DNA from 4 places in the Nonomuraea sp. NPDC049486 genome. Region 4 is predicted to be linked to each of the others. Evidence: riboswitches for the same ligand, from Rfam matches in the RefSeq annotation. Region 4 holds a riboswitch; each other region holds the start of a gene.
What was found. Region 4 has a riboswitch for cyclic di-AMP ahead of AB0K05_RS07810 (CHAP domain-containing protein). Riboswitches for the same ligand answer to the same signal wherever they lie in the genome.
Positions count from the first base shown of each region.

Region 1: linked by a shared signal. The riboswitch ahead of AB0K05_RS13455 (C40 family peptidase) and the one ahead of AB0K05_RS07810 (CHAP domain-containing protein) in region 4 are both predicted to bind cyclic di-AMP.
Region 2: linked by a shared signal. The riboswitch ahead of AB0K05_RS39955 (serine hydrolase) and the one ahead of AB0K05_RS07810 (CHAP domain-containing protein) in region 4 are both predicted to bind cyclic di-AMP.
Region 3: linked by a shared signal. The riboswitch ahead of AB0K05_RS05760 (C40 family peptidase) and the one ahead of AB0K05_RS07810 (CHAP domain-containing protein) in region 4 are both predicted to bind cyclic di-AMP.

Region 1 is NZ_JBFAPV010000004.1:215,047-218,357, reverse strand. Features, by position in the region: gene AB0K05_RS13465 (RDD family protein) at 1-315, opposite strand, end outside; gene AB0K05_RS13460 (amino-acid N-acetyltransferase) at 413-970, opposite strand; cyclic di-AMP (ydaO/yuaA leader) riboswitch at 1,257-1,411, shown strand; gene AB0K05_RS13455 (C40 family peptidase) at 1,418-2,461, shown strand; gene AB0K05_RS13450 (LuxR C-terminal-related transcriptional regulator) at 2,465-2,677, opposite strand; gene AB0K05_RS13445 (cytochrome P450) at 2,867-3,311, shown strand, end outside.
Region 2 is NZ_JBFAPV010000021.1:51,638-54,948, reverse strand. Features, by position in the region: gene AB0K05_RS39965 (family 43 glycosylhydrolase) at 1-887, opposite strand, end outside; gene AB0K05_RS39960 (hypothetical protein) at 1,108-1,548, shown strand; cyclic di-AMP (ydaO/yuaA leader) riboswitch at 1,657-1,790, shown strand; gene AB0K05_RS39955 (serine hydrolase) at 1,803-2,696, shown strand; gene AB0K05_RS39950 (DoxX family protein) at 2,801-3,175, shown strand; gene AB0K05_RS39945 (LacI family DNA-binding transcriptional regulator) at 3,197-3,311, opposite strand, start outside.
Region 3 is NZ_JBFAPV010000002.1:181,360-184,670, reverse strand. Features, by position in the region: gene AB0K05_RS05770 (M48 family metallopeptidase) at 1-584, opposite strand, end outside; gene AB0K05_RS05765 (hypothetical protein) at 581-1,402, opposite strand; gene AB0K05_RS05760 (C40 family peptidase) at 1,487-2,035, opposite strand; cyclic di-AMP (ydaO/yuaA leader) riboswitch at 2,097-2,263, opposite strand; gene AB0K05_RS05755 (NlpC/P60 family protein) at 2,574-3,311, opposite strand, start outside.
Region 4 is NZ_JBFAPV010000002.1:617,435-620,745, reverse strand. Features, by position in the region: gene AB0K05_RS07820 (aldo/keto reductase) at 1-708, shown strand, start outside; gene AB0K05_RS07815 (Gfo/Idh/MocA family oxidoreductase) at 757-1,713, shown strand; cyclic di-AMP (ydaO/yuaA leader) riboswitch at 1,828-1,965, shown strand; gene AB0K05_RS07810 (CHAP domain-containing protein) at 1,979-2,677, shown strand; gene AB0K05_RS07805 (YciI family protein) at 2,771-3,202, shown strand.

The DNA of each region.
Region 1 (3,311 bases), on a different contig from region 4:
CTGCTGACCGTACTGAGGCTGCTGACCGTAACCCTGCTGGCCGTAGTCGGGCTGCTGGCCGTACTGGGGCTGGCCGTAGCCCGGCTGGGACGCGCCCTGCTGGCCGTAGCCCTGCTGACCCGGCTGACCGTACTGCTGCTGCTGCCCGTACGGGGGCTGCTGGCCGTACTGGCCCTGGCCGTAGGGGTCGTCGGCCCTGTAGCCCACGACCGTCGCGTCGGGATCCTCCCCATGGGGGTGTCCCGGGTTGTGCCCGTATCCCGGATGATTCTCGCTGGATTCATCCTGCGGATACGGCGGCTGTCCGGTGCTCACCGTGTCACCTCGCTTCGCGTGCGCATGTGGCACGTGTCAGGGCACATGCCTGTCCTGGACAACGTATCGACATGGGTATCAACAATCACCTTTTCTGTCAGTCAAGATCCGCATCACCCGAGGTCAGGTGGAGCAACATCCGTGTGTTCCCCAGGGTGTTGGGCTTGACGTGTTCCAGGTCCAGGAACTCGGCCACGCCCTCGTCGTACGAGGCCAGGAGTTCGGCGTAGACCTCGGGCGAGACCGGGGTGCCTTTGATCACCCGGAATCCGTGTCTCGCGAAGAAGTCGACCTCGAATGTGAGGCAGAAAACACGCTGCAGGCCGAGTTCTTTGGCCGTGTCGATGAGGGCCGTGACGATGCGGTGGCCGATGGCCAGCCCGCGCGCCTCCGGGTGGACCGCCACGGTGCGGATCTCCGCCAGGTCCTCCCAGAGGACGTGCAGCGCCCCGCAGCCGACGACCTTGCCGTCGCGCTCGGCGACCCAGAACTCCTGCACGTCCTCGTACAGGGTGACCGTGGCCTTCTCCAGCAGCCGGGGGCCGGGGCCTCCATAGGTGTCGACCAGGAATTTGATGGCCTTGACGTCCGGCGTCCGGGCACGCCGGACCAGGACCTGCGTGTCGGGAAGGGGACGTTCGGCGACCTGCTCCATGACCCTCCAGCCTACAGTTTGTGATTACGGCTCACCCCTAACCCCGGACTTGCGCCCATCTTGTAACGTCTCGTGGCTGTACGAGCACCTGTGGCGTTGGAGGTTTCCTACCGTTCCATGCCTGGTCCAAGCAGGCACAAAGAGGACATGAAGTCTTTGCCATACCGGGCTTTACGAGACCACCTTGTGACCCCCCGGTTGTGAAATCTCTACAGAGTCTGTAGTTCCGGTTGAGCAGGAACCCTCGGTGCATTAGTGTCCAGCGTCGATGTCCCCGCGCATGTGGCGCGGAGACGCGCCCAATCCCCGCAAGGGGAGCCGGGGACCCGCCGGCGGCGTTCGAGCGGCGCCACCAGGGGTGAGTCCGAGCACCTCGCTCGGTAGGGCCGGTCCGAGCCCGAACCCGTCAGCTAGCCCGGTCGGCGCGCTACGGAAGGAGCTCGATTGGTGAAGCGCACGCGCGACCGCAGGGGGAGTTCCGCGGGCGAGCGCGCCCGCCCTCCGGAACGGGCCGGCTACGGCCGCAGGCTGGGCATCGTGGGCGCCACCCTCGCCGCGCTGCTCGTCGCCGCTCCCGCGGGGACCGTCGCCGCCGACCCCAAGCCCTCGCTCAAGGAGCTCTCCGAGCAGGTCGAGGAGATGCACCTGGAGATCGAGACCCTCACCGAGCAGTACAACGGGCAGCGCGAGAAGCTCAAGACGGCCAAGAAGGCCGTGGAGAACGCCAAGAAGAGGCTCGCCGCCAGCGAGGCCGACCTGGCCACGAAGAAGACCAGGGCGTCGCAGCTGGTCGAGGCCGAATACATGTCGGGCGGCCTCAGCCGGGTGCTCGCCTTCACCACCGGCGGCGACCCCGAGAGCTACCTCGACCGCGCGGCCACCACCTACGCCCTGCGACAGCAGCAGAGCGAGGAGGTCCTCAAGCTGACCAAGGCGATGGACGCGGCCGAGCGGGCCAGGACCGGCGCCCAGACCCGCATCGACGAGGTCAACAAGATCGTCAAGGACCTCGGCGCCAAGCGCGACCGGATCTCCAAGCTCGTCACCAAGGTCGAGAGCCGGTTGTTCCAGCGCGCGCTCGGCGAGGCCGGCCGCCCCGGCACCAGGGCCGTCAAGGTGACCCTGCCCATCCCCGGCGACGGCAAGGCGGCCCAGGCCGCCCGCTGGGCCCTCACCCAGCAGCTCAAGCCGTACGTCTGGGGCGCGGAAGGCCCCAACGGCTACGACTGCTCGGGGCTGGTCATGGCCGCCTACCAGCGCGTCGGCATCTCGCTGCCGCACTACACCGGCGACCAGTGGACCGCGGGCAGGCACATCGCGCGCGAGGAGCTGCGCCCCGGCGACCTGGTCTTCTTCTACAGCGACCTGCACCACGTGGGCATCTACCTCGGCGGCGGCATGATGGTGCACGCGCCGCGCACGGGCGACGTCGTACGCATCGCCTCACTCGACCGGCGCCCCTACGCCGGAGCGGTGCGCATCGCCGACTGACGGCTAGATCAGCTGGCGGCGCGCGGCCCAGGCCACGGCTTCGATGGCCGTGGCCACCCCGATCCGGTCGCAGATGCCCCTCAGTCTTCGGCGCACCGTGCGGCCGCTGCAATCAAGGCGCCTCCCCACTCGGTCTACTGTGACGCCCTTGGCCAGCTCCGCCAGCAACGCCAGATCTGCATGGCTCAGTTCAACATTTTCACTGAGCACATCCATCGGGAGCCCTCCCCCCCAACAGCACTACTCGGTGACGTCCTGGCACGAGCGAAAGGCTGCTCGCCCCGACTACGTAAACGCATCCGGCAAAGGCCGTCAAGCGTAAGATCTGCCCTACTTGACCATAGCCATTGACATGATCCGTCCTACGTGAAGTACTCGGCGTATGTCGGCACATTTCCAAGCGCAATGATCGATCACAAGGACTCTGACAGCGCGCCGCCGTCCACGCTGAGCCCCAGCGACATGCTGGGTTTCGATCCGTACGATTATGCGTTCCTGCGCGAGCCGTATTCCCGATACCGGAAGCTGCGCGAGAGCGGGCCGCTCTTCCGGACGCGCGGCGGGCTGCTCGTCGCCACCTCCCACGAGCTCTGCTCGGCCCTGTTGCGCGACCCGCGTTTCGGTCACGGCCCCACCCCCGCGCCCGCCGGGCCGGACGAACCGGTCCGTTCGTTCCTCATGATGGACCCGCCTGACCACACCCGGATGCGCGGACTCGTCAGCAAGGCCTTCACGCCCGGCATGGTGCGGCGGCTGCGCCCGCGGATCGAGACGATCACCGCGGACCTGATCGCCGCGCTGCCCGACGAGGCCGATCTGGTCCGCGACTTCGCCTACCCGCTGCCCGTCA
Region 2 (3,311 bases), on a different contig from region 4:
TAGGCGATCCAGGTCTCGGTGCCGTCGGGCGAGGTGAAGAAGGAGTGGTGGCCGGGGCCGTAGACGCCGTTCGCGTCGTTGCGCTGGAAGATCGGGCTGGCGAACTTGGTCCAGGACGCGGCCGACAGCGGGTCACCGCCGCGGTACTCCAGCATGCCGAGCTTGTAGTTGGGGCCGTTGCAGTGGCTGGCCGAGTAGGTCAGGAAGGTGCGGCCGCCCCGCTGCAGCGCGAAGGAGCCCTCGTTGACGGCGCCGTTCTGACGCTCCCAGTCCAGGGTCGGGGCCGAGATCCGCCTGCCGAACGCGCTCGCCGTCCACGGGTTCGACATCGGCGCGATGAACAGCGACTGCAGGCCGTCGGACGCGAACGCCGAGAACGTCATGTAGAGGTTGCCGTCGAGCTTGAGCAGGCTGGCGTCGATCGCCCATCCGTTGTCGGGCATCAGGTTGACGATCCCGCGGACGGTGTAGGGCCCCATCGGGTCGGACCCGGCGCTCTCGGCGACGTGGGTGCGGCGGGGCAGGCTGCCCTGCTCCACCGAGTAGTACAGGTACCAGCGGCTCCCGACCATCTCCAGGTGCGGCGCCCACATCGTGTTGCCGCCTGTCCGTACGACGACCTGCTCGGGCGCGCTGCGCAGCCCGGCGATCGTCGCCGAGCGGCGCATGACCACGTCGGAGTTCCACGTCGTGGCGACGTAGTAGTAGAAGCCGTTGTGGAAGACCAGCGTCGGGTCGGCGCTGTTGGGCGTCGGGACGACGGGGTTGGTGAAGGACGGGCCGGGCGCCGCCTGGGCGCGGCCGGTCGTGAACAGGGCTGACAGGACGATCGTGACGACGGCGAGCGTCAGGATCCGGCGCACCGTGCCCGGCAGGGAAGCCAACACGAGGACTCCTTGGGGGGTGGGGTCGACCAGTTGTGTTAGCGCTAACACAACTGGTTGCTTCGTCGTGCTCACTTGCTGGTGGAGAGATGTGTGCCAAGTGTTAACGCCAACACCACAACCGTCAAGGGCGCCTCCGCCGCCGGCTGGGAGGTGGGACAACCTTCAGAGTGCCTGAAGCTTCCGCTAAGCTTCAGTCACCCTGAAGGTTGGAGGATCGAACGTGAGGGATCACGTCCTGCTGTCCGTGCACGTCCTGGCGGCCATCGTGTTCGTCGGGGGCTCGGCCGTGGCCGCGAGCCTGTTTCCCCGCTACGCCCCCGTGGCGGGCCCGCCGGGCGAGGGCGAGCGCAGCCCGGCCGTGGCCGCCGCCCTGCACCGCATCACCCGCGGCTACAGCCTGTTCGGTCTGGTGGTGCCCGCCGTCGGCATCGTGATGGCCCTCGCGCAGGGCCGGATGGGGGAGCTCTGGATCGTCGCCTCGATGGTGCTGACCGGCGTCGCGGCCGTCCTGCTGGCGACCCAGATCTACCCGCGCCAGCGGGACGCGCTGCGCGACCCGGACGACGGGAGCCGGCTGCGCGCGCTGTCCATGCTCGCCGGCTTCTACAACCTGGTCTGGGCGGCCGTGGTCGTGCTGATGGTCGTCCGGCCGGGAGCATGACCGGCGATATCGGAGGTCAAGTCCTAATCATGGCGAGTTGCGACGTTTGTCAGATTGCATTACGTTGAGGCTTCATTTGCCCAGACCGTGCGTGCCCCACCCCCGGGGAGCGCACGGCCGCCGAATCCGTTCGCGGAGCCGGGGACCCATTCCCCTCGGGGTGAATCGGCGCACCACGCGCCGTAGGGCACTTCCACGCCCGAACCCGTCAGCTAACCCGGTAGGCGGCATGGAAGCTAGGAGCAAGCCCCGAGATGAACGTCACCCACCGGTTCGGCGGAGCGCTGATCAGCCTCGCCGTCGCCGCCGCGGCGTTGACCGCCGGCAGCACCGCCGCCCACGCCGCCCCGCCGGTCGCCACCCCCGTCGACGCCGCGCAGGCCGAAGCCGCCCCCGCCGTCCTGGCCACGGCCGCCCACCTGGTCGACGCCACCACCGGCCAGGTCCACTTCAGCAAGGAGGCCGACCTGCGCAGGCCGGTCGCCAGCCTCACCAAGATGATGACCGCGTACGTGGTGCTCCAGCGGGCCGAGCCCACCGACAAGGTCGAGGTCACCACCGCCGACGTCGGCTACGCCGCCAGGGGCGGCGCCGCGGTCGCCCACCTGCGCGCCGGCGACACGCTGACCGTCGAGGACATGCTGCACGCGCTCATGCTGCCCTCCGGCGCCGACGCCGCGCACGCGCTCGCGCGCACGTACGGGCCGGACGTCGAGGAGTTCGTGGCCGCGATGAACGCCACCGCCCGGCAGCTCGGCATGAACGACACGCTGTACGTCAACGCGGACGGCATGCCCTACGGCGGCGGCGGCCACTCCACCGCCCGCGACCAGGTCCGCCTGGCCCAGAAGGTGCTGGAGAACCCGACCCTGGAGAAGGTCACCTCCACCCAGTACCACACCGTCCCCGCGACCTCCGAGCGCCGTTCGTACTCATGGCGCAACACCAACCGCCTGCTCGGCACCTCCGGCGCGCTCGGCGTCAAGACCGGCTACACCCGCGCCGCCGGTTACACGCTCGCCTTCGCCGCCGATCGGGGCGGCAGCCGGCTCGTCGGCGTCCTCCTCGGTGAGACCAGCTCCAGCCGCCGCTTCCAGACCGCCGAGGCCCTGCTCGGCTGGGCCGGCGCCGCGGCCGCACAGCGATAGCGGTCTCCGTGCGAGCGGCCCGGCCAGGGCCGCTCGCACGGACGGACCGCCGCACCCTCTAGGGTCCTGTTGAACATTTCAAGCCGCGTGAGAACGGGACCCCCATGAACCTCGCACTGTGGATCGTCGCGGGCCTGCTGGCCGCCGTGTTCGGTGTGGCCGGGCTGATGAAGCTGGCGCAGCCCAAGGAGAGGCTCGCGGCCTCCGGCCTGGCCTGGACGGAGGACTTCTCCGCCGGCGCGGTCAAGGCCATCGGCGGGCTGGAGGTGCTGGCCGCGCTCGGGCTGATCCTGCCGGCGACGTTCGGCGTCGTCCCGATCCTCACCCCGCTGGCGGCGGCCGGGCTGGTCATCGTCATGATCGGCGCCGCGGTCACGCACGGCCGGCGCGGGGAGCATCCGGCGATCGCCGTCAACGTGGTGCTGCTCGTCCTGGCCGCGTTCGTGGCCTGGGGCCGCTTCGGCCCCCATGCCTTCTGACGTGACAGCTCGGCCCGGGATTCACGGGTGCGCCGTCGAGACCCGCTCCACCAGGTCAGGCTGGAAGACCACGTGACGGTGCTCGTGGCCGCCGGGGCTGTCGGCCTCCTCCAGCAGCATCAGCGCCGCGGTGCGG
Region 3 (3,311 bases), 440 kb from region 4:
GTCCAGGACGCCCAGTCCTGCGTGGAGAGGCCGTAGTCGCGCAGCACGGTCTCGAACCAGACGCCGAGCGGCCAGCGCAGCGCCTCCTCGACGACCGTGAGCACGAGCACCCCCAGCAGGACCCGCACCCACCACGGCCCGCGCAGCACCCCGAGGATTCTGGCGCCCAGCGGGGTGGCGACGAGCAGGCCCGCGAACACCAGCGTCAGGCCGAGCGACAGGTAGCCGGGCATGCCGGTGGCCGCGTCGAACGCCTGCGCGCGGGCGATCTGCCCGGCGGTGAAGTCCGCGGCCGGGTCGGCGGCCACCTCCGGCGCCCCCGGCAGCGCCTGCCACGGCGTCGTCAGCCCCACCACCACGAGGATCCCGACCCCCAGCACGACCCCGGCCACCCCAGCCTGCCGCCGCCCCCTCCGGCCAGCCCCACCGTCCTTGGGCTCCGGCCCGCCGTCCGTTGGGGGCGTCTGTCCGTCATCCGGGCGCGGACCGTTCTCGTGGGCGGATTCGCCGCCGGATCGGGTCCCGGCCTGCTCGCCCGCGGCGGCGTTCCTGTCGTGGCCGTCGTCCACTTCGCGTCCTCTCACCCCAGCTGGTCCCGCACGTACGCGCGCCACCCCCGGGTCAGGCCGCCGAGCGTGAGCCCCCGCGCGGCGAGTGCCCGGTCGGTGCCGACACTCTGGGCATCACGGTAGAGCCTCACCAGAGTCCCCTCGCCCGCGCTCTCGGCCAGGAACCGACACGCCAGCCACGCCTCCTGGTACGCCCGCGCCAGCGCGTCCCCCCGGGAGCCGAAGTCACCGGCCCCGGGCAGCTCGTCCGGCAGCCGCCCCGCCCGCACCTCGGCCGCCAGTTCGGCCGCCGCCACGGTGACCGCCAGCCCCGCGTCCCGATAGGCCACGTAGTCGGCGAATCCCTCGTACAGCCAGCCGGGCAGCCCGTCGGTGCCAGCGGCGACGTGCGTGAGCTCATGGGCGAGCACCACGTCCCTGCCGGTCGGGTTGAGCCGCGCGAAACCCTCGGGCACCACGATCACCCGCCGCCCGTCGGCCACCGCCGCCAGCCCGCGCACGTCGGCGACGCCGGCCAGCCGCGCGGCCTGCTCTCCTGACGCGGGCACCAGCACCAGCGGGCGCACGGGCCGGCCCAGCACGCCCGACACCCGTCGCCCCGCCGCGTCGGCCCGCCGCGCCAGATCGGCCAGCAGCCCGGGATCGGCCCGCTGCCCGGCGACCAGCGCCCGCTCGCCGCGCGCGACGCCCAGCTCGCCCCGCCACAGCTCCCGCACCCCGGCCAGCTCGTCGGGCACCCCGGCGGACCACGACTCCGGCGCCGCCCCGCCGGCCGCGGCCACGGCGAGGACCAGCCCCGTCACCACCGCTCGACGGCCCACGATCCCGGACATGCTGTCCGATGCTAGCGGCGGGACGCCCGTCCCACGCATCACGAAGGCCCCGCCCCCAGTCAGGGGCGGGGCCTTCGCGATCGGTCACAGACCGGGGCGTACCGCGCCGGCGAACGACGACTTGCGCCATCCGTTCAGCTTCTCGACGCGCACCGTCTTGCCCGAGCTCGGCGAGTGCACCATCTTGCCCTTGCCGATGTACATGCCCACGTGGCCGAGCCCGCGGAAGAACATCAGGTCACCCGGCTTCAGGTTCTTGTAGGAGACCTTCTTCCTGATGCCCGCGAACTGGCTGTTCGTCACGCGCGGGATCTTGACCCCGGCCTTCCGCCAGGCGAACTGGACGAGACCTGAGCAGTCGAAGGCGTGCGGCCCGGTGGCCCCGTAGCGGTACGGGTCACCGATCTGCTTCTTGGCCACCGCGACGGCCTTGTGGGCCTTCACCTTCTGGCGGGCCGCCTTCGCCTGCTTCTTGGACAGGACCTTCTTCGAAGTCGCCTTCTTGGAAGCAGTGGTCTTGACGGCCTCGACCGTCGTCACCGAAGCTCCGGCCGGGGCGATCACCGTGTCCGCCTGCGCCGCCGGGACGTGGAGGGCCAGCCCTCCGGCCGTCACGGTCATGCTGAGCGCCACGCCACTGACGGCAAGGCGAGACAGACGGGGGTTCTTAGGGGAGGTAGACAGGATTGCTCCTTGAGTCTTCCACGAACGCCTACCGGGTTAGCTGACGGATTCGGGCCTGGAAGTCGCCCTACGGCGCGTCGCCGCGCCGATTCACCCCTGATCCCGCCCTGAAATGACGGGATCTATGGTTCCCCGGCTCCGTGCCTCCTGGCTGCACGGATTCGGCAGGCCACCACCCGGGTGAAGGTTCCCGGAGATGCGGCGGTGACCGGCGGATTCTTGTTCGTCCACGTCGCGGCGCCGGCGGCGCGGCGGCGATGGCCGGCGGCGGGCATGGAGTGTCCGCCGCGACGCCAGAACCTACGCCTGAAGTCATGGGCTGGCAAAGGCACGGTAAGCACATGACGATCTGACAAGCCCGCTGTCAGACCCGCGGATCCCTGCTGGCAAGCCAGTCCCGTTACCCAGATGTGACCATACTCACACTTGCCGCCCTGACGATGTGTCAGAGCCCTTCTGTCACATCAGTCACAGACGTTTCAGCGGCTCACGGGCGTACCGCGCCGACGAGCCGGCGCCCGTACGCGGAGAGCGGGACGACCTTGACCACGTCACCGGTCTGCGGCGCGTGCACGATCTTGCCGTTTCCCGCATAGATGCTCACGTGGCCCAGCCCCTCGCTGAAGATGAGGTCACCGGGCTCCAGGGCGTCCAGCGACACCCTCCGGCTCGCGCCCCAGGCCCACTGCTGCCACGTCGTACGCGGCAGGGAGACGCCGGCCGCGCGCCACGAGGCCTGCGTCAGGCCGGAGCAGTCCCAGCCGCCGGGGCCGGTGCCGCCGAACTGGTAGGGCTTGCCGATCTGCGCGTACGCGAAGTTGAGCACCGCCGCCGCGCTCCCCGAGGCGGGGCCGGTGTACTTGACGCCGGTGCTGTTCGGGTCGCCGACGCGGTAGGCCCCGAGGCGGTTGAGCAGCTTCTTCTGCTGGGCGATCAGCTTCTCGATCTCGGAGCGCTCCTTCTTGACCTTGTCGCGCTCCTCGTCGGCCTCGCCCAGAGCCTCCTGGGCCTTGTCACGCTCGGTCTTGAGCCCGCGGTTCTCCCGGTCGAAGGCGGCCAGCCTGCCGGCGCGGTCGGCGGTCAGCCGCTCCGTCAGCGCCATCTGGTAGAGCAGGTCACCCGGGTTCTCGGCGGTCACCATGGTCGGCATCGAGGTCAGGTCGCGGCCCATCTTGTAGCCGTCGACGGCCATCGTGACGACCTGCTGGCGCAGCTCGGCGACGGT
Region 4 (3,311 bases):
GAGGCCGGCTACCGCCACATCGACACGGCCACGCTCTACCGCAACGAGGAGGGCGTCGGCCGGGCCGTGCGCGCCTCCGGCGTCCCGCGCGAGAAGCTCTTCGTCACCACCAAGCTGTGGAACTCCGATCACGACCGGGTGGAGCGGGCCTTCGACGAGAGCCTGGCCAGGCTCGGCCTCGACCACGTCGACCTCTACCTGATCCACTGGCCGGCGCCGAAGCAGAACAAGTACGTCCAGGCCTGGCGCGGCCTGGAGAAGATCTACCGGGACGGCCGGGCCAGGGCTATCGGCGTGTCCAACTTCACGGTCGGCACGCTCACCCGGCTCATGGACGAGACCGACATCGTCCCCTGCATCAACCAGATCGAGCTGCACCCGTACTTCCAGCAGCACGAGATGCGCGAGTTCCACGACAAGAACGGGATCCTCACCGAGGCGTGGAGCCCGCTCGGCTCCGGCCGGGGCCTGCTGGAGGACCCGGCGCTGGCGGTGCTGTCGGACAAGCACAACCGCACGCCCGCGCAGATCGTGCTGCGCTGGCACATCCAGATCGGCAACGTGGTGATCCCGAAGTCGGTCACCCCGTCGCGGATCAAGGAGAACATCGACGTGTTCGACTTCATCCTGGACCGCGAGGACATGGCCGCGATCGGGGCGATGAACGCCGGCCGCCGCCTCGGGCTCGACCCCGAGACCAGCGGGTGAATTCGCCTCACATATCGCTTTCGCGGATGAATCTGTACGATCTTCCGCGTGCGTGACTTATCGTGGGGCATCGCGGCGACCGGCGGCATCGCCAGGACAGTGGGCGCCGTCATCGCCGCCGAGCCGGGGATGAGGGTGGCCGCGGTCGGCTCCCGCGACCTGGGCCGGGCCAAGGCGCTGGCCGCGACACTGGGCGCCGAGTCCGCCCACGGCTCCTACGCCGAGCTGTGCGCCGATCCGGCCGTGGACGCCGTCTACGTCGCCACCCCGCACGCCCAGCACCTGGAGGTGGCCGAGGCGGCCATCGCGGCGGGCAAGGCCGTGCTGTGCGAGAAGCCGCTCGCCGCCACCACGGCCGACGCCGAACGGATGGTCCGGCTGGCCCGCGAGGCCGGGGTCTTCCTGATGGAAGCGATGTGGATGCGGTTCAACCCGCTGATCCGCATGCTCGCCGGCGACGGGCGTTTCGGCGAGATCCGCTCGGTGCGCGCCTCGTTCGGCTTCGCGCACCCGTACGATCCCGCGCATCGGCTCTGGGCGCCGGAGCTGGGCGGCGGCGCCCTGCTCGACCTGGGCATCTACCCCATGGGGCTGGCCCAGTTGTTCCTCGGAACGCCGGAGAGCACGCGCATCACCGGCTCGCTGTCCCCGGGCGGCGTGGACGCCGAGGCGGGCGGGCTGATGAGCTATCCGGGCGGCAGGCGGGCGCTGGTGGAGTGCTCGCTGCTCGGCGCCTACTCCAACGACGCCACCGTCGTCGGCACCGGGATGCGGGCCGACATCGACGCCCCGTTCTGGGCTCCGCGGCGGGTCGTGCTCAGCGGGCCGGGGATGGAGCCGGAGGAGCACGCGCTCGACGATCCGGCGGACAACGGGTACGCGGGCGAGCTGCGCGAGGTCCGCGACTGCCTGGCGCGGGGTCGTACCGAGAGCGAGATCATGCCGCTTGACGAGAGCCTTGCCATCATGCGGGTTCTGGCGGAGGCGCGGGCGCAGATCCGCTAGCCGCGGCTTTGAAGACTTGCCAGTTTCTTGCCAGATGCGTTACTTTACTCCGCATTCACGGCATACGTCCGGTTTGCCCGGTCGTGTCCGAGAACACCGTCGTATCGCAGGATCGTCCTGCGACCGCTGAATCCGCCTTGCGCGGAACCGGGGACCCACTTCTTCCGGGGTGAATCGGCGCCTCGCGCGCCGTAGGGCAGCTTCCACGCCCGAACCCGTCAGCTAACCCGGTAAGCGGCATGGAAGCAAGGAGTACATCCCCTCGATGGTCATGCATCGCCTCCCCCGTGCCACCCAACCGCATTACGTCCGCGCCGCCCTCGGCGCCACCTTCGTCGCCTGCTTCATGGGCTCCGCCCTCCCCGCCCACGCCGACCCGGTCAACGGAGACGATCTCTCGCTGACGGCCCAGGCGGAGGCCGGCCAGACCGCCTCCCAGGAGGCGAAGCCCGCCGAGAAGGACAAGATCGACGTCACCGCAGCCCAGGTGCTCGCCCTGGCCAGGGAGCAGATCGGCATCAGGGAGAACGCGCGGGGCGGCGGCACGAAGTTCCAGGAGTGGTACGCGAACTCGCAGCGCGCCCAGGAGACCATCGCCCGTGACGGCGGCCACCCCGCCGCCTACCTGAACGCCCCCTGGTGCGCGATGTTCGTCTCCTGGGTCGGCGAGCAGACCGGCGCCCGCGCGCAGGTGGGCTGGGACGCCTACACGGTGACGCACGCGCGGTGGTTCCAGAACAACGGCCGCTGGGGCACCCTGGCCAAGCCGGGCGCCGTGGTCTTCTTCGCCTGGAACGGCAGCAAGAGCCTCGGCTCCATCCAGCACGTGGGCTTCGTGGTCAAGGACAACCGCGACGGGACGATCTCCACGATCGAGGGCAACACCGGCAACGGGCTCGTCGAGGAGCGCATCCGTCCCAAGTCTCAGGTCGTCGGCTACGGCTACCCCGAGTACGCCGCCTGATTGTCCGGAAGAATCCCTGAGGTGTCGATGCGGACGCCGCTCGTTCGACGCGTCGGCGAGACCGGGATTCGAAGGAGAAGCACCGTGAAGTTCATGATCATCGGAAAGGGCAGCGCCGAGACCGAGGCGGGCGTCATGCCGAGCCGGCAGCTCGTCGACGACATGATGGCCTACAACGAGTCGCTGGCCAAGGCCGGCGTCCTGCTGGCGGCGGAAGGGCTGGCCCCCAGCTCCCGCGCCGCCCGCATCGCCTACGGCCCCGGCAAGCCCAAGGTCATCGACGGGCCCTTCGCGGAGACCAAGGAGATCATCGCCGGCTTCTGGCTGATCCAGGTCAAGTCCCGCGAAGAGGCCGTCGAATGGGCCCTGCGCGTCCCCGTCCCCGAGGGCGGCGAGGGGGTCGGCCTGGAGCTCTGGGAGGTCTTCGACGCGGCCGACATGCCGGAGACCTCCCTCACCCCGGAGACCGCCGAGCGCGACAAAGCCCTCCGCGAGTCCCTGGAGACCAACCCCCCGAACGCCTGACGGCAGCCCCAGGGCGACCCCCCAGACGCCTGCCAAGAACGCGCCACCCACACCCAGGCATGGGTGCCGCCCACGCCCAGGCGCGTGTGCCGCCCTCAACCAGGGCGGC